DNA from 3 places in the Rossellomorea sp. LjRoot5 genome. Region 2 is predicted to be linked to each of the others. Evidence: riboswitches for the same ligand, from Rfam matches in the RefSeq annotation. Region 2 holds a riboswitch; each other region holds the start of a gene.
What was found. A riboswitch is a leader RNA that binds a small molecule or an ion and turns the genes downstream of it on or off. The one in region 2 is predicted to bind thiamine pyrophosphate.
Positions count from the first base shown of each region.

Region 1: linked by a shared signal. The riboswitch ahead of tenA (thiaminase II) and the one ahead of ACSQ2E_RS16155 (ABC transporter substrate-binding protein) in region 2 are both predicted to bind thiamine pyrophosphate.
Region 3: linked by a shared signal. The riboswitch ahead of thiT (energy-coupled thiamine transporter ThiT) and the one ahead of ACSQ2E_RS16155 (ABC transporter substrate-binding protein) in region 2 are both predicted to bind thiamine pyrophosphate.

Region 1 is NZ_CAXUQN020000001.1:2,195,560-2,200,275, forward strand. It holds gene ACSQ2E_RS11295 (hypothetical protein) at 42-239, shown strand; gene ACSQ2E_RS11300 (histidine kinase) at 376-1,512, shown strand; gene ACSQ2E_RS11305 (response regulator) at 1,509-2,108, shown strand; TPP riboswitch at 2,373-2,480, shown strand; gene tenA (thiaminase II) at 2,599-3,306, shown strand; gene ACSQ2E_RS11315 (ECF transporter S component) at 3,299-3,877, shown strand; gene ACSQ2E_RS11320 (ABC transporter ATP-binding protein) at 3,891-4,716, shown strand, end outside.
Region 2 is NZ_CAXUQN020000001.1:3,167,581-3,172,296, forward strand. It holds gene ACSQ2E_RS16145 (ABC transporter permease) at 1-658, opposite strand, end outside; gene ACSQ2E_RS16150 (thiamine-binding protein) at 655-948, opposite strand; gene ACSQ2E_RS16155 (ABC transporter substrate-binding protein) at 961-1,947, opposite strand; TPP riboswitch at 2,115-2,224, opposite strand; gene ACSQ2E_RS16160 (phosphotransferase enzyme family protein) at 2,295-3,197, opposite strand; gene ACSQ2E_RS16165 (aldo/keto reductase) at 3,284-4,186, shown strand; gene ACSQ2E_RS16170 (Fur-regulated basic protein FbpA) at 4,232-4,417, opposite strand; gene ACSQ2E_RS16175 (cation diffusion facilitator family transporter) at 4,556-4,716, opposite strand, start outside.
Region 3 is NZ_CAXUQN020000001.1:4,074,293-4,079,008, reverse strand. It holds gene ACSQ2E_RS20835 (ZIP family metal transporter) at 1-319, shown strand, start outside; gene ACSQ2E_RS20830 (histidine phosphatase family protein) at 399-941, shown strand; gene ACSQ2E_RS20825 (thioredoxin family protein) at 946-1,311, shown strand; gene ACSQ2E_RS20820 (hypothetical protein) at 1,581-1,880, shown strand; TPP riboswitch at 1,950-2,048, shown strand; gene thiT (energy-coupled thiamine transporter ThiT) at 2,121-2,717, shown strand; gene ltrA (group II intron reverse transcriptase/maturase) at 3,388-4,716, shown strand, end outside.

The sequences.
Region 1 (4,716 bases), 970 kb from region 2:
CTAGCAATTGATATCAGAGTGATATAATAGGAGGGCGAACCTTGTCAGATCAAGGAAGAATGCAACTTAATGTAAGAGTTGATAAAGAAACGTCAGAGAAATTGGATGAAATTGTAGAATACTATCAGCAGAACACGAAAATCGGAAGGGTCTATAAGGGTGACGTCTTAACTGACATCATCCACAAATCCTATGAGGTCATGGAGAAGCAAAAAAGAATTCAAAACCGGAAATATTAGTATTCCTCACCGGATAATAACACCTCTGGAGATAAATAAATTCTCATAGGCAATATGTGAAAATCAGGTCCATGTATGTCATAATATAGGAGACATATTCAAAACATTGAAAGCAAAAGAGGTATTCAGCGTGCAAATGCCGAAAAAATTCATCAACAACCAAAGAGGTTCAGGTATTTCTCCATACATATGGAGCATCATCAGCATCCTGCCATTTTACTTTATCTTTCAATCATCTTCTACGATCGAAATTGCGGTAGGGATTTTCCTGACCATTACATTTTTCATTTCTTTACGTTTTGCTTTCATCTCAAAGGATTGGCCGGTTTATTTATGGACATCGATATTGATTGCGATTTCCATCACCATGACCATCCAGTTTAATTTTATCTATTTCGCCTTTTACATCGCTTACTATAACGGGAATATAAAAAACCGGGTTGCGTTTCTGACCCTTTACATCATTCATCTTGTACTGACGACGGCATCGATCAATTATAACTTCGTGCTGCAGGATGAATTATTTCTATCCCAGTTTCCTTTCATTCTGATCATCTGGATCAGCGTCATCCTGCTTCCGTTCAATATTTATAATCGGAATAAACAGGTTCATTTGGAAGATCAGTTGGAAGATGCCAATAAGCGAATATCGGACCTCGTCAAACAGGAAGAACGTCAGAGGATTGCCAGGGATCTCCACGACACACTGGGTCAAAAGCTTTCATTGATCGGACTGAAAAGCGACCTTGCGAGAAAATTGATATACAAGGACCCGGAGCAGGCCCGAAGTGAATTACAGGATGTTCAACAAACGGCAAGAACCGCATTAAGTGAGGTCAGGACGATGGTCTCCCAGATGAGGGGAATTCGTTTGAAAGACGAAATCGTCAGGGTCAAACAACTCTTAAAAGCCGCAGAAATCGAATTCCGTATGACTGATGACACCGCTATCCCTCAAACTTCACTCTTTTTGGAAAACATCTTGAGCATGTGCTTGAAAGAGGCTGTGACCAATGTGGTGAAACATAGCAAGGCTTCTACCTGTGAACTGAGTATTGAAGAATCGGAAAAAGAAATGACCATTGTTGTGAAAGATAATGGTGTGGGAATCGGAAGTGATTACACACAATCCAAAGGCAGTGGCCTGATCGGGATGAGAGAGCGATTGGAATTTGTCAACGGAAGCCTTGATATTGTTTGGGTGGATGGCACCACCTTGATCATGCGGGTACCGAAAGTAATCAAGCAGACAGACAGGGAGGGAATGGAATGATTCGAATTGTGATTGCGGAAGATCAACGGATGTTGTTGGGCGCATTGGGATCCCTATTGAGCCTGGAAGATGATATGGAAGTGGTTGGAAAAGCAGGCAATGGAGAAGAAGCCATTTCCCTCGTTCATGAACTGAAGCCGGATATTTGTATCATGGATATAGAAATGCCAGAAAAGACCGGACTAGAAGCGGCAGAGGAATTAAAGGGGCAAGATTGTAAGATGATCATCCTTACAACCTTTGCCAGATCAGGCTATTTTCAGCGTGCATTAAAGGGTGGAGTGAAGGGATATTTGTTGAAGGACAGTCCCAGTGAAGAACTGGCGAACTCTATCCGGCTTGTGATGGATGGTAAGCGTATATACGCCCCTGAGCTGATGGATGACGTATACAGTGAAGAGAATCCCCTAACAGACCGGGAAAAAGAAGTGTTGGAGCTGGTTGCCGACGGGAAAAACACAAAAGAAATCGCCGATGAACTAAAGCTCAAAACGGGAACGGTCCGGAACTATATTTCCACGATCCTCGACAAGCTGGAAGTGAAAAACCGAATCGAAGCCATCACCCAATCGAAAGAAAAGGGATGGTTTAAATAAAACGAGGGACGGACCTTCTTGCAGCTCCGTCCTTTTTATAGTTTTTCATTAAGTTGAATATTTATTCGTCTCTAATAACAAGGAGAAAATAGATTGAAGATCTTTTTTCGAAAAATTTTTTTGTGAGATTTATAATGCTGCACCTTTTGCTGTCATTGAATCCGACAGCAAATCTGAAACCGTTAAAGAATCGTTATTTGTTTAAATTGTGTTGACAACTCATTGAATCATGATACGATAACATCGAAAACAAAATTTCATAAGACGATCCACTAGGGGTGCCTTCTAAAAGGCTGAGATTAAAGTGTGACTTTAAGACCCTTTGAACCTGATCTGGTTGAGACCAGCGTAGGGAAGTGGTGTTTGACGGTCGCAAAGAATACAATTCTATTATTCTGATCTCAAGCCACTTTCTGTATGCTGTATGCATCACGGGAAGTGGCTTTTTTTGTTGCCCATTTCGGGTCGTCTGGAAAAGGAGTAGGAAATCATGTCATTTTCAACCGTTTTACGAAACGAAGTCAAGGACATTTGGGATGCAAGCTTTCATCACCCTTTCGTTAAAGGAATCGGGGATGGAACACTCCCCATCGAGAAGTTCAAGTATTATCTTTTGCAAGATGCCTATTACCTTTCACATTTCTCGAAGGTGCAGGCGCTTGGTGCATCAAAGGCAATGGACATACATACGACATCACGAATGGCAGCGCACGCTGTAGGAACCAATGAAGCAGAGCTTTCACTCCATGAAAATTTCTCCAAACGATTAGGCATCACAGAAGAGGAAAGAAAGAATTTCAAACCAGCCCCTACAGCGTACGCTTATACGTCACATATGTATCGTTCCGCGCGATATGGAGGTTTAGCTGATATCCTGGCAGCGATTCTCCCCTGCTACTGGCTCTATTACGAGATAGGGGAACGCTTGAAATCATGCAAGCCGGGAGAGCCCGTTTACCAGGAATGGATTAAGGCATACGGAGGAGACTGGTTCAAAGAGTTAGTGGAAGAACAAATAAATCGGCTTGATGTATTGGCAGCAACCATGACTGAATGTGATAGAGAAAGAATGAAAGAAAATTTCATATTGAGCAGCATTTACGAATTGCAGTTTTGGGAGATGGCTTACACCCTTGAAAAATGGCCGTTTCAGCATGCACTCGGTGCCGGTAAAGAAATGAGTGAACAAAATGTCTAAATTAAAACTGACAGACATTTTAGTGACGGTGGTCATTTCCATCATGTTTGGTGTCATTTATAAGCTTTGGGGGCCATTTTATAACTTGTTAAAACCAATCGGATTGCATGCGGATCAATTTATCTATGGAATGTGGTTTATGGCGGCTACCGTTGCTTTTTTGGTCATCCGTAAACCTGGCGTCGCTCTTTTAGCCGAAATCGCCGCTTCTTCGGGAGAGTTTCTTATGGGTTCTGAGTGGGGACTCGAGGTCCTTTTATTCGGAGTCATTCAAGGATTGATGGCAGAATTGGTTTTCTTAGTAGCGAAATATAAACGCTATGATCTTTCAATTATATGTTTTGCAGCGGTCGGGTCATCATGTGGCTCCATCTTCATGGATTACATGAAAGGGTATATGGGGGATTTGGTTTTCTGGAATCTGTCATTATTTGTCGTTGCGAGATTACTGGGGTCCATTGTCATCGCAGGTGCAGGTTCATTTTATTTGGTCAGGGCCCTCGAGAAAACCGGAGTCACAAGTCTAGTCAGACGTGCAAGTCAGGATGATTACGATGTATTGAACCATTAAAGGGGTGATGCTTATGCATGTCGAAAACCTTCGCCTTACTTTTCCCGGATCGGAAAAACGGATGTTTAATGATGTCAGTCTGTCTATCAATGAAGGGGAGAAAGTATTGCTATTGGGACCATCAGGATGTGGTAAAACAACACTTCTCCATGTTTTATCAGGGGTGATCCCCCGATCTGTGGATGTTCCCATGAGAGCTGCTAAATTGGAGGTGTCTGATTCTTATGGCTATGTATTTCAGGATCCGGACTCGCAATTTTGTATGCCCTTCGTGGATGAAGAATTGGCCTTTGTGCTGGAGAATTTACGGACTCCCCGTGAAGAAATGAAAGGAGAAATACGACAGCTGCTATCGGAGGTGGGACTGGAACTTGATGATCCCCACACGAAAATCTCAACATTATCAGGAGGCATGAAGCAGAAATTGGCCATTGCTTCGGCACTTGCCTTGACACCCGATACTTTGTTCCTGGACGAACCGACTTCATTGTTGGATGAGCAAAGTACAAAGTCTGTCTGGAAAACAATCAAAGAGGTCTTTTTAAATAAAACCTTGGTGATCGTAGAGCATAAACTTGATCATGTTCTTGACATGATCGATCGAATCATTCTTTTCGATTCAAATGGAACCATTATGGCGGATGGAGCGAAAGAGTGGATATTGAACCATTACAAAGGTACGTTGAAGAACTTGGGTGCCTGGTACCCGGGCGCGTGGGAGGAATATCTGTCATCCCGTCAAATGAGGGAGATTCCCCCGTTCGGACCTGTGATTGCAAGAATGGAGGACTTCAAAGGCTATATTCAAAAAGAAGAGAAGATTCTTCTTCCACTTGCTT
Region 2 (4,716 bases):
ACACCCTGTCGGTCCTGAAGGAAGAGGATGCAAGTGTCATATAGACGCCAATTCCTTTTTGAGCACCAAGCCACTCCGAAATGACCGCACCCATGACACTATAGGTAGCTGAGATTTTCAAACCGGAGAAGATGGAAGGCAGTGCATGTGGCCACTCCACTTTCCGGAAAATCTGCCCTTTTGTTGCACCTGACATTTTCATATAAAGGATGTACTCCCCATTCGTCTGTCTGAACCCATCCATCGCCGAAACGGCAACAGGAAAGAAACAGATCAAGGTAATGACGATGATTTTGGGCAGGAGTCCAAATCCGAACCAAATGACAAGGAGAGGAGCCAAGACAATGATGGGTATATTCTGGGACAAGATCATGAGTGGATAGACCGCTTCCCTTACCTTTGGCAGGAGATGCAGTATGACCGCTGTCACGAGTCCAATTGAACAGCCAATCGCAAACCCTGTGATTGTCAGCAATGCCGTTGATGAGAAATGTCCCTTGAACTCAGACCACGAAGCCATTCCTTCTTCCCATATCTCTGAAGGCGACGGCATCAGCCAGGCTGGCACCTCAAATACGTTAATAACAACTTCCCAGATAATGAATAAAAGGATGAGGACCAAGAAGGGTCTCCATCCTTTTGAAATCCAAGTTCTCATCCTTTATATTTCTCCGTTAAGTCGTTCATTTCGATCCCATCCGGCTGGTACAATACTTTGATTTGGGAAATGACGTTTTTGCTTCCCATTTCAATCATTCGTTCATTCATTTGTTCAATCACCTTGAATAATTGTGACAGATTCCCCTCCATCGTCGTTTCCAAAGGATGGACTTCATATCGTATTCCCGATTTTTCGATGATTGCGATCGCTTCATCCACATATGGAATCACATCTTCACCGTTCTTTGTCTTCGGAATGATTTGTATACTTACAAGTGCGTTCCCCATTTTGTTCACCCCTTATTTTGGTAAGAATTCATTCGTGAATGCTTTCTTGCTTTCGAGTTTCTTATCTAATAAATCATTTTTATACATCCATGACGCATAGTTCTCCCAGACTTCCAGTTTCTGCTCTCCCCATCGATCAGCATCATCTTTATATCTGGGTGCGAGCCACTCCTGACTCTTCATGACTAATTCTTTATCAAGGTCTGGAGCTGCATCCAACAGAATCTCCCCCGCCTCTTTCGGGTTGTCAATCGTATATTGATACCCTTTGGAAGCAGCTGCCATGAATGCCTTGACCGTTTCAGGGTCTGAATCGATCATTTTTTCATTTGTTGTGAGGACTGGAGTGTAGTAATCCAGTTTATCGGAATAATCCTTCACATACATCATGTTCAACTCTTCTCCGCGAAGTTCTGCTTCGATTCCTGTCCACCCATAATAAATCCAGGCGAAATCCACGTCGCGTTTAACGGCAGTAAAGAAATCGGTGTCTCCCATATTTATGAATTTCACTTTTTCCACATCCGCGTTTTCTTGCTTCATGATTGAATCCATAACGGCTTTTTCCACGGGTGACCCCCAGCCGCCATAGCTTTTCCCTTCAAAATCCTTTGGTTTTGTAATACCCTTACTCTTCGGGGAAGCAAACCCTGACGTATTATGCTGAATAATGGCAGCGATGGATACGATCGGTACATCCTGAACCCTCGCTTGAGTGACACCCTCCTGATATCCAACACCGAATTCGGCTTTCCCCGATGCAACGAGCTGATCGGCACCTGCTTCTCCGGGCAGGATGATGTCTACGTCCAATCCCTGATCCTTGAAGTAGCCTTTTTCTTTCGCTACATATAATCCGGTGTGGTTGGTATTCGGTGTCCAGTCGAGGACGACACTTACTTTTTTAAGATTGTCCTTCTTCTCATCGGCTGTATCTTTTCCCCCATTACAGGCGGATAAAAGAAGTACAGAGCAGATGAGGAACATCCATTTTTTCATGGTGATTCCTCCTTCGATCTTTTGCGGTGTAACGTTTCATTCCATTATTCTTCGCTTATTATTGAGAATGAATGTAAACCAATGGCAGTTTGAGACGTAAAGTCCGGGATACAACAAAAAAACGCCCCAAGATTCAGCCGCGGGACGCATCGTTAAACAGGTTATGTATCGTTTAAGAGAATGTTTCCTACGCTGGTATCAGCCAGTTCAGGTTCAAAGGGTCAGTATCTACACGATACAATCTCAACCGGCCACTCCGGTCCCCCTACACGTGGAATATGAAATTAAACGTTATCTTCCTCCCTACTTTGCCATAGAACGAAAGGTTATTCAAGCTTTTCCTTCTCTTATTGAAATACTCCATGGAAATGAACGGATCCAATCAGTTTCTCGATGAAATCCATGCAGGAAGAACCAGCTTCTGGATGTCCTTGTTGAAAGTAAAAAAAGGCATATTGCAGTAGAAAGAGAATGACTAGTGAAGGCACGATCCTTTTCTCTCCTGCAGTCAAAGGATCCTGGCTTTCATATCCTTTCATAAAAGCCAAGATCCAATTAATAGAATGATCTTTTTTCTCCTCTGGGACCATTTTAAGCATCCCTGCGAGGAAGTAGCCGATGTCAGTGATCCTGGGTGCCGTCCGGATCCGTTCAAAATCAATGATCCCGCTCACTTCTCCTCCCTGCATCAAAATATTCCCGGGATTGTAGTCGCTGTGAACGAATTGCTGGGGCAAACACTCATAGGGTTTCCAACACCCCTTCATCCTCGATAGGATCCCTTGCCCCCTTCTCCCGATCGATTCAGAACCAAGCTCCTTCACCCACTCTCTTACATGCCGTTCAATCTCCCAGCCCTTCACTTCATTATGACACCGGTATTCTTTAAGGATAAGATGCAGGGATGCAAGGTATGTTCCTGCATTTGTGAGAGAGGCGATGGAAAATTTCTTCAATGGCGTTCCTTCGAGTGCTTCATATAAAGAATAGATTCGTTCTCCTTCTTTTACATACGGAATTTGTGAGGAAGTTAAAATAGGAGATTCAACGTTCTGGTGATGATTCAATAAATATGAGGTTAGATAGAACTCCTCCATTCGATTTTCAATGGAAAAATACTCTCTTCTTTTCAAATAGAAGGTCTTTCCTTCTGCCTTTACTTTCGTAACATTCGGATGAAGAAGTAGCGGTTTCATGGAAGTAGGATCCATTCCCCAATGACTAAAGATATCCTGAAGAGGTTCAATCATTTCTATTTCCTTTCAATACATAGTAATATACATGTAGTATGACTATGAAAGTATAACTACATACCATATGAAGAGAGGTTTCACCTATGCAAAGAATACAAATGACAGAAGACTTATCATTCTCTAGGATCATTCATGGATTATGGAGACTTTCAGACTGGAAGCAGTCCAAGGAAGATACGTTATCATTGATTCAACACAATATTGAAAACGGAATCACAACGTTTGACCATGCCGATATTTATGGTTCTTATACGTGCGAAACCTTATTCGGTGAGGCGCTTGCCCTTAAACCTTCATTGCGGGAGAAGATGGAGATCGTGACAAAATGCGGCATTGTCCTGCCTTCTGACAATCGCCCGGAGCATAAGACGCATCACTACAACACCAGTAAAAAACATATTCTCACTTCGGTTGAACATTCTCTCCAACAATTAAAGACGGATTACATTGATCTATTGTTGATTCACAGACCGGATCCTTTCATGAATGGCCACGAGGTATCCGAAGCCTTCACTCAATTAAAGGAAGAAGGGAAAGTCCGTCATTTTGGAGTCTCCAACTTTAAAGATCATCAGTGGAATCTGCTTCAATCTTATTTACCATTTCCATTGATTACAAACCAAATTGAATTATCCGCCTACCACCTGGAAAACTTTGAAGACGGCACGTTAAACCTCTGTCAGGAAAAGCGTGTGGCACCCATGGCCTGGTCACCACTGGCAGGCGGGGCGGTCTTCAAAGGGGAAGATAGGAAAGCTGTCCGTCTTCAACATACCTTAAAGAAAGTGCAGGAGGAAACAGGAGCGACGGGGATCGACCAGGTCCTATATGCCTGGCTGCTTAACCATCCGGCCAACATCATGCCGATCGTCGGTTCAGGTAAGAAAGAACGGATCCAACATGCAATCGACTCTCTTTCCATCCATTTGGACCATGATCAATGGTTTGAAATCCTGCAGACTTCCATGGGACATGATGTTCCTTAAACGCTCGCACAAAAAAGACGATCCTTTCTTTAAAGGGTCGTCTTTTTATTGAGCTATATCTCCACCAACATAATATTCAAGGTAAACATCCTGCAATTCATCCATTGAAAGTTCATAAAGCTGCTTCCCGAACGATTTATAGACGCCGATCCTCAATAATTGTTGTATATAAAAGTCTTTTTTTAATTCGGGTGTTTTGTTCTGTTCTGATTTCGTTTCTTGATGTAGCATGTTCATCCCTCCAGTTGAGGATATACCCCAATCATGGAGAGACATAAACATTCGTTTTCCATTTTTCTTGAATCATCTATTAAAAGAACCCTTCATTACAATCATTAGAGAAAATGAATGCATAATATTCCCAACTGATCATGTACAACTATGATGATGCCCCCCAAGCACGTTTTTCCCTTCCACTTGGATGGTAGAGTGATGAATCTCAAACTCTTGTTCTAGAAAAGCTGACAGCTGCATTAAGATAGTATCCCGATTTACTTCATCCCCTACGACGACATGGCAGCTTAAAGCTT
Region 3 (4,716 bases), 910 kb from region 2:
CGGTATTCAGAATATGCCTGAAGGGGCAGCTCTTTCCATTCCGCTGAGGGGAGATGGGATGTCCCGTTTGAAATCCTTCCATTACGGTCAGCTATCAGCCATCGTAGAGCCGATTGCAGCCGTGATCGGAGCCGCTGCCGTCCTGATGGTGCAGCCGCTGCTGCCTTATGCCCTTGCTTTCGCGGCGGGAGCGATGATATTCGTCGTCGTCGAAGAACTGATTCCTGAGTCGCAATCCTCAGGAAGTACGGACTTGGCCACAATGGGATTAATGCTCGGTTTTGTTGTGATGATGATTCTGGACGTTTCTTTAGGATGATTAATCAGAAGGCATGCGCCCAAAGCGCATGCCTTTTCCCTTCCATAAACTAGTATAATGGAAGGGGGAGGGGATCTGTATGAAGATTGGTCTTATAAGGCATTTTAAAGTAACCAGGGGTTATCCTGCTTCGTATGTAACGAGTGATGAGCTGATGAAGTGGGTGGAAGAATATGATATCTCAGGCGTAGAAAGCAATACAGTTGATCTAAAAGATATTGAATGGAAAAGCTGCTATTCCAGTGACTTATCAAGGGCTCAAATAACGGCTGAAACGGTTTATGAAGGAGAAATTACCTTTCTAAAGGAACTGAGGGAAATCAAATTATCTCCCATATTCCGGTCTGACAGGAAGCTGCCACTGTTCCTTCATTTAGCATTCATAAGGCTCGCCTGGTGGTTCAATCATCGGTCCCAGCCTGAAAGCAAGCGGGAAATCGAAGAGAGGATCCGTGCTGTGGTCGATAGGGTCGTCCAGGAAGGGAAAGATGTGCTCATCGTAGGTCATGGGGGAATCATGATATTTATGAAAAAAGAATTACGAAAGCGGGGATTTACTGGACCGTCGTTCAGGAGACCCTCCAACGGGAAGTTGTATGTATATCAAGACCGGACAGGGTGATCACTTGCCCAATCGGTACAATAATTCAGAAGGGAAACCGAAAATGGAAGAAGTTCATTCACTGAAAGCCATCCATGAAAAGCTGGAAGCTGAGAAACTGCTACTGCTATACATATCAAGGCCCGATTGTTCTGTTTGTCACGCACTCCTGCCACAGGTGGAAGAGATGTTGAAGGATTTCAAATCTGTGAGATCCATCCATGCCGATGCAGAAGAAATCCCGGAAATAGCAGGAGAGTTTTCCATCTTCACCGTGCCCGTCATCATCGTATTTGTAGACGGCAAAGAAATGGTCAGAAAAGCACGCTTCGTTCCAATCGACGAACTTCACAGCCAGATTTCACGCCTGACAGAGATGTTAGACGACTAAACAAACGTTTGATTAGTAAGTGAAAACGTTGATTGGTCTGGCTTGGATAGGTTAAACAGTTGTTTAGGATGTAAAATATGAGAGCTCAAACATAAATGATAGGTTGGATTATAATTTCATATTTAATCTTAAAACTTAAAAGAGCTGCTAAAAATGGGTATTTTGACATACCTCATTAGAGTAGCTCTTTTGTCATGGTTCAGTGAATAGGTATATAATAGAGAGTATAAGAGTATAGTAGTTATGAGAAATAAAAGGGGGCTTGATGAATGATCAGATTGTCCAGGACAAAGAAAGTCATGTTACTCTGTTTCGCAATCATCCTCATAATAGTAGCCAACCGGATTTCCACTGTACAACATCTGACGGCAAGAATCGCCACCAACCTGTATGTGAGCCTGAAATATCAGGAACTTGACCTTGAATACCAAAACGTCGAATTCTCACCCCAGTTCGGAGATTATTCTGTAGCGTATAAGGACAAAGATGGTAAGGTATATGGATTTATGGTCACCCCTAAGTCAATGCCCGTCATCATCCTTCATGATCCTCTTAGTGAGACACCTTAAGAAAAAGTTCCTTATCATGCTTTTCAAATATCATTCTTCATGTATAATAAACCATAACAACTTTATAAACGGTACCACAAGGGGAGCGAAAGCTGAGAGTGAACAATCTGTTCTGACCCTCTGAACCTGTTAGTTAGGACTAGCGTAGGGATGTGGAAGATATGCATCATAGTGCTTATTTCGATTATTTCATTCTCCCTCCTTATGGTTTCGTTTTATTACATAAGGAGGATTTTTGTTATGAAAAACACTCGACTTGTCGTATTGCTTGAAGCTTCGTTGATGGCGGCTTTTGCAGTCATTCTCGATATGCTGCCTTCTATTAAGCTATCACCGAGTATCTCGATTTCAATTGCTATGGTTCCAATCTTTCTATTATCCTATCGAAGAGGATGGAGAGCAGGATTGATAGGAGGCTTTTTATGGGGGATCCTTCAGATTGCCCTCGGGGATGCGTGGATTGCGACCCCGGTTCAAATGGTGATTGAGTACTTCATCGCCTTTGCTTTTATCGGCTTTGCCGGGCTTTTTGCGGGGAGGATACAGGACGCACTGGGAAGCAGCCGACGATCCAAAGCGATCTTATGGGTAGTGATCGCAACATTTGCAGGAAGCCTTGCCCGTTATTTCTGGCATTTTATCGCCGGGTTCGTGTTCTTTGCCGAGTATGCACCGGACGATATGTCCCCGTTGCTATTCTCTTTCGTCATGAACGGAATCACCATGTTGGGTTCGGCATTTTTATGCTCCATAGTGTTGGTGTTCATAGCAAATATGGCACCAAGATTGATCAAAGTGCAGTCGCATCAACAGGAAATCAGCCGAAAGGCATCGTAAAATCTTATCGACCGATCCTTTAATAGGGTCGGTTTTTTCGTGCGACGGGCAGTCGCACCTTGAGTGTTCCACACTCAAGATGAATTGTTAAGGGTTGGAGTACGATACGTAGTATAAACGGCTCCCGAATCCCGGAAGATTCATCGTCTCGAAGGTGAAAGTCCTTCCGTTAGAGTGCTGATACAACTAACGAAGACTAATCTAGGGCATAATTGTGAGATTGTGTTCGGAGGAGATGCGGATAATCGAGAGACCCGTAGTCGGATGTGCAGACCCAAATGCAAAAAGTGTGAAGCACGGCGGCTGGGTAAGTTGGCGACCATGCGAAAATAATGGGAAGTCTTAAAGGTGTTCATTCAAAGAATCAGCCGAATGAGCTCAACTTATCAAGTGATGGTGCTGGGTATGTACAGAAGGAAAGTGCGATGACCCCGTGAGATCTCTATCTTACCGTCAGGGCATTGTCCTATAAGGAATTCCGAAATGGATAATGTGGATAGAGAAGTCAGACGTTCTCATAGTACGGAAGTAGCCAGATGACAAAACATCTGGTGAACGGAAGGGGAACGACCTTGTGACTCTACACAAGTAAAGGTGTGTAATGACAACAGACCACGATACTTCGGTATAAACGAACTGAATGTACACAATGAAAGGTGTGGAATACGTAGTGAATCAAGAATTAAAGCTTAAATGGCATAGTGTATACGGACAACTACTGTTTGACCGTAAATTGAAAAGTGCGTGGGAGAAAGTAAAAGCCAACAAAGGTTCAGGTGGAATCGACGAAGTAACTCTTGAAAAGTATGAGGAGAACCTGGATGAAAATCTAGATAATCTACTCGGCAAACTGAGAGCGAAAGAATATGAGCCTACTCCTGTCAGACGCTCCTATATACGCAAGAAGAATGGAAAACAGAGACCTCTCGGTATTCCTACGGTCGAAGATCGGATTGTTCAACAATCTCTGCGAAACGTATTAGAACCAAAATTCGATGACCATATCTTTCATAATTGGTCATGTGGGTATCGTCAAAATCGCGGAGCCAAACGAGTTGTACAAATTATAATGTGGAATATTGAACAAGGATACAATCACATTTATGATTGCGATATCAAAGGCTTCTTTGACAATATCCCGCACAAGAAACTGATGAAGGTCCTAAACAAATATGTAGCGGACGGTACAGTCCTAGACATGATTTGGAAATGGCTAAAAGCTGGATACATGGAAGAAGGGACCTACCATCGCTCAGATTCAGGTACTCCTCAAGGTGGAGTGATTTCTCCACTTTTAGCGAATATCTATCTGAACGAACTGGATTGGACACTTGATTTACACGGCATTCGATTTGTACGGTATGCCGATGACTTCCTCCTTTTCGCCAAATCCAAAGAGGACATTAAGAAAGCCGAACAAATCACAAAAGAGAAACTCGATGAACTAGGTCTGGAAATTTCTATCGAGAAGACTAAAATTGTCGATTTCAATCATGATGATTTCGACTTTATTGGTTTTACGTTCCAACACTGGAGAAAACGTAAGAAGGATGGTAAACCTTACTATTTAGCCAAACCAAAAGATGAGACCTGGAAAGACTTTCGAATGAAAATTAAGAGAGCCACCAGGAAAACACTCACCTTAAGCAGAGAAGCGTGGTACCAACGCGTAAACTCCATCATTCAAGGAAAGGTAAACTTCTATCTAACCTTGTGGAAAGCGATTGAAGAATTCAAAGAGAAGGGATATCGACTGAACTGTTGTTTCAACATATTCAGAGATGAACTACTGGCAATAGATTCTTACACTCGCCGAAGGCTGAGAGTCGCTATGCTTCACAAACATCCTTCACAACGAAAAGGATGGGTGATGAGTACGAAATGGAACATTGAATTCTTTGCGTGTACAGGTCTTAAATCTGCTTTTCAAATATATTACGGAAAACAGTATGGAGATGGTATTGAATACTACCTCCAATACATGAAAGATAAGCAAAAG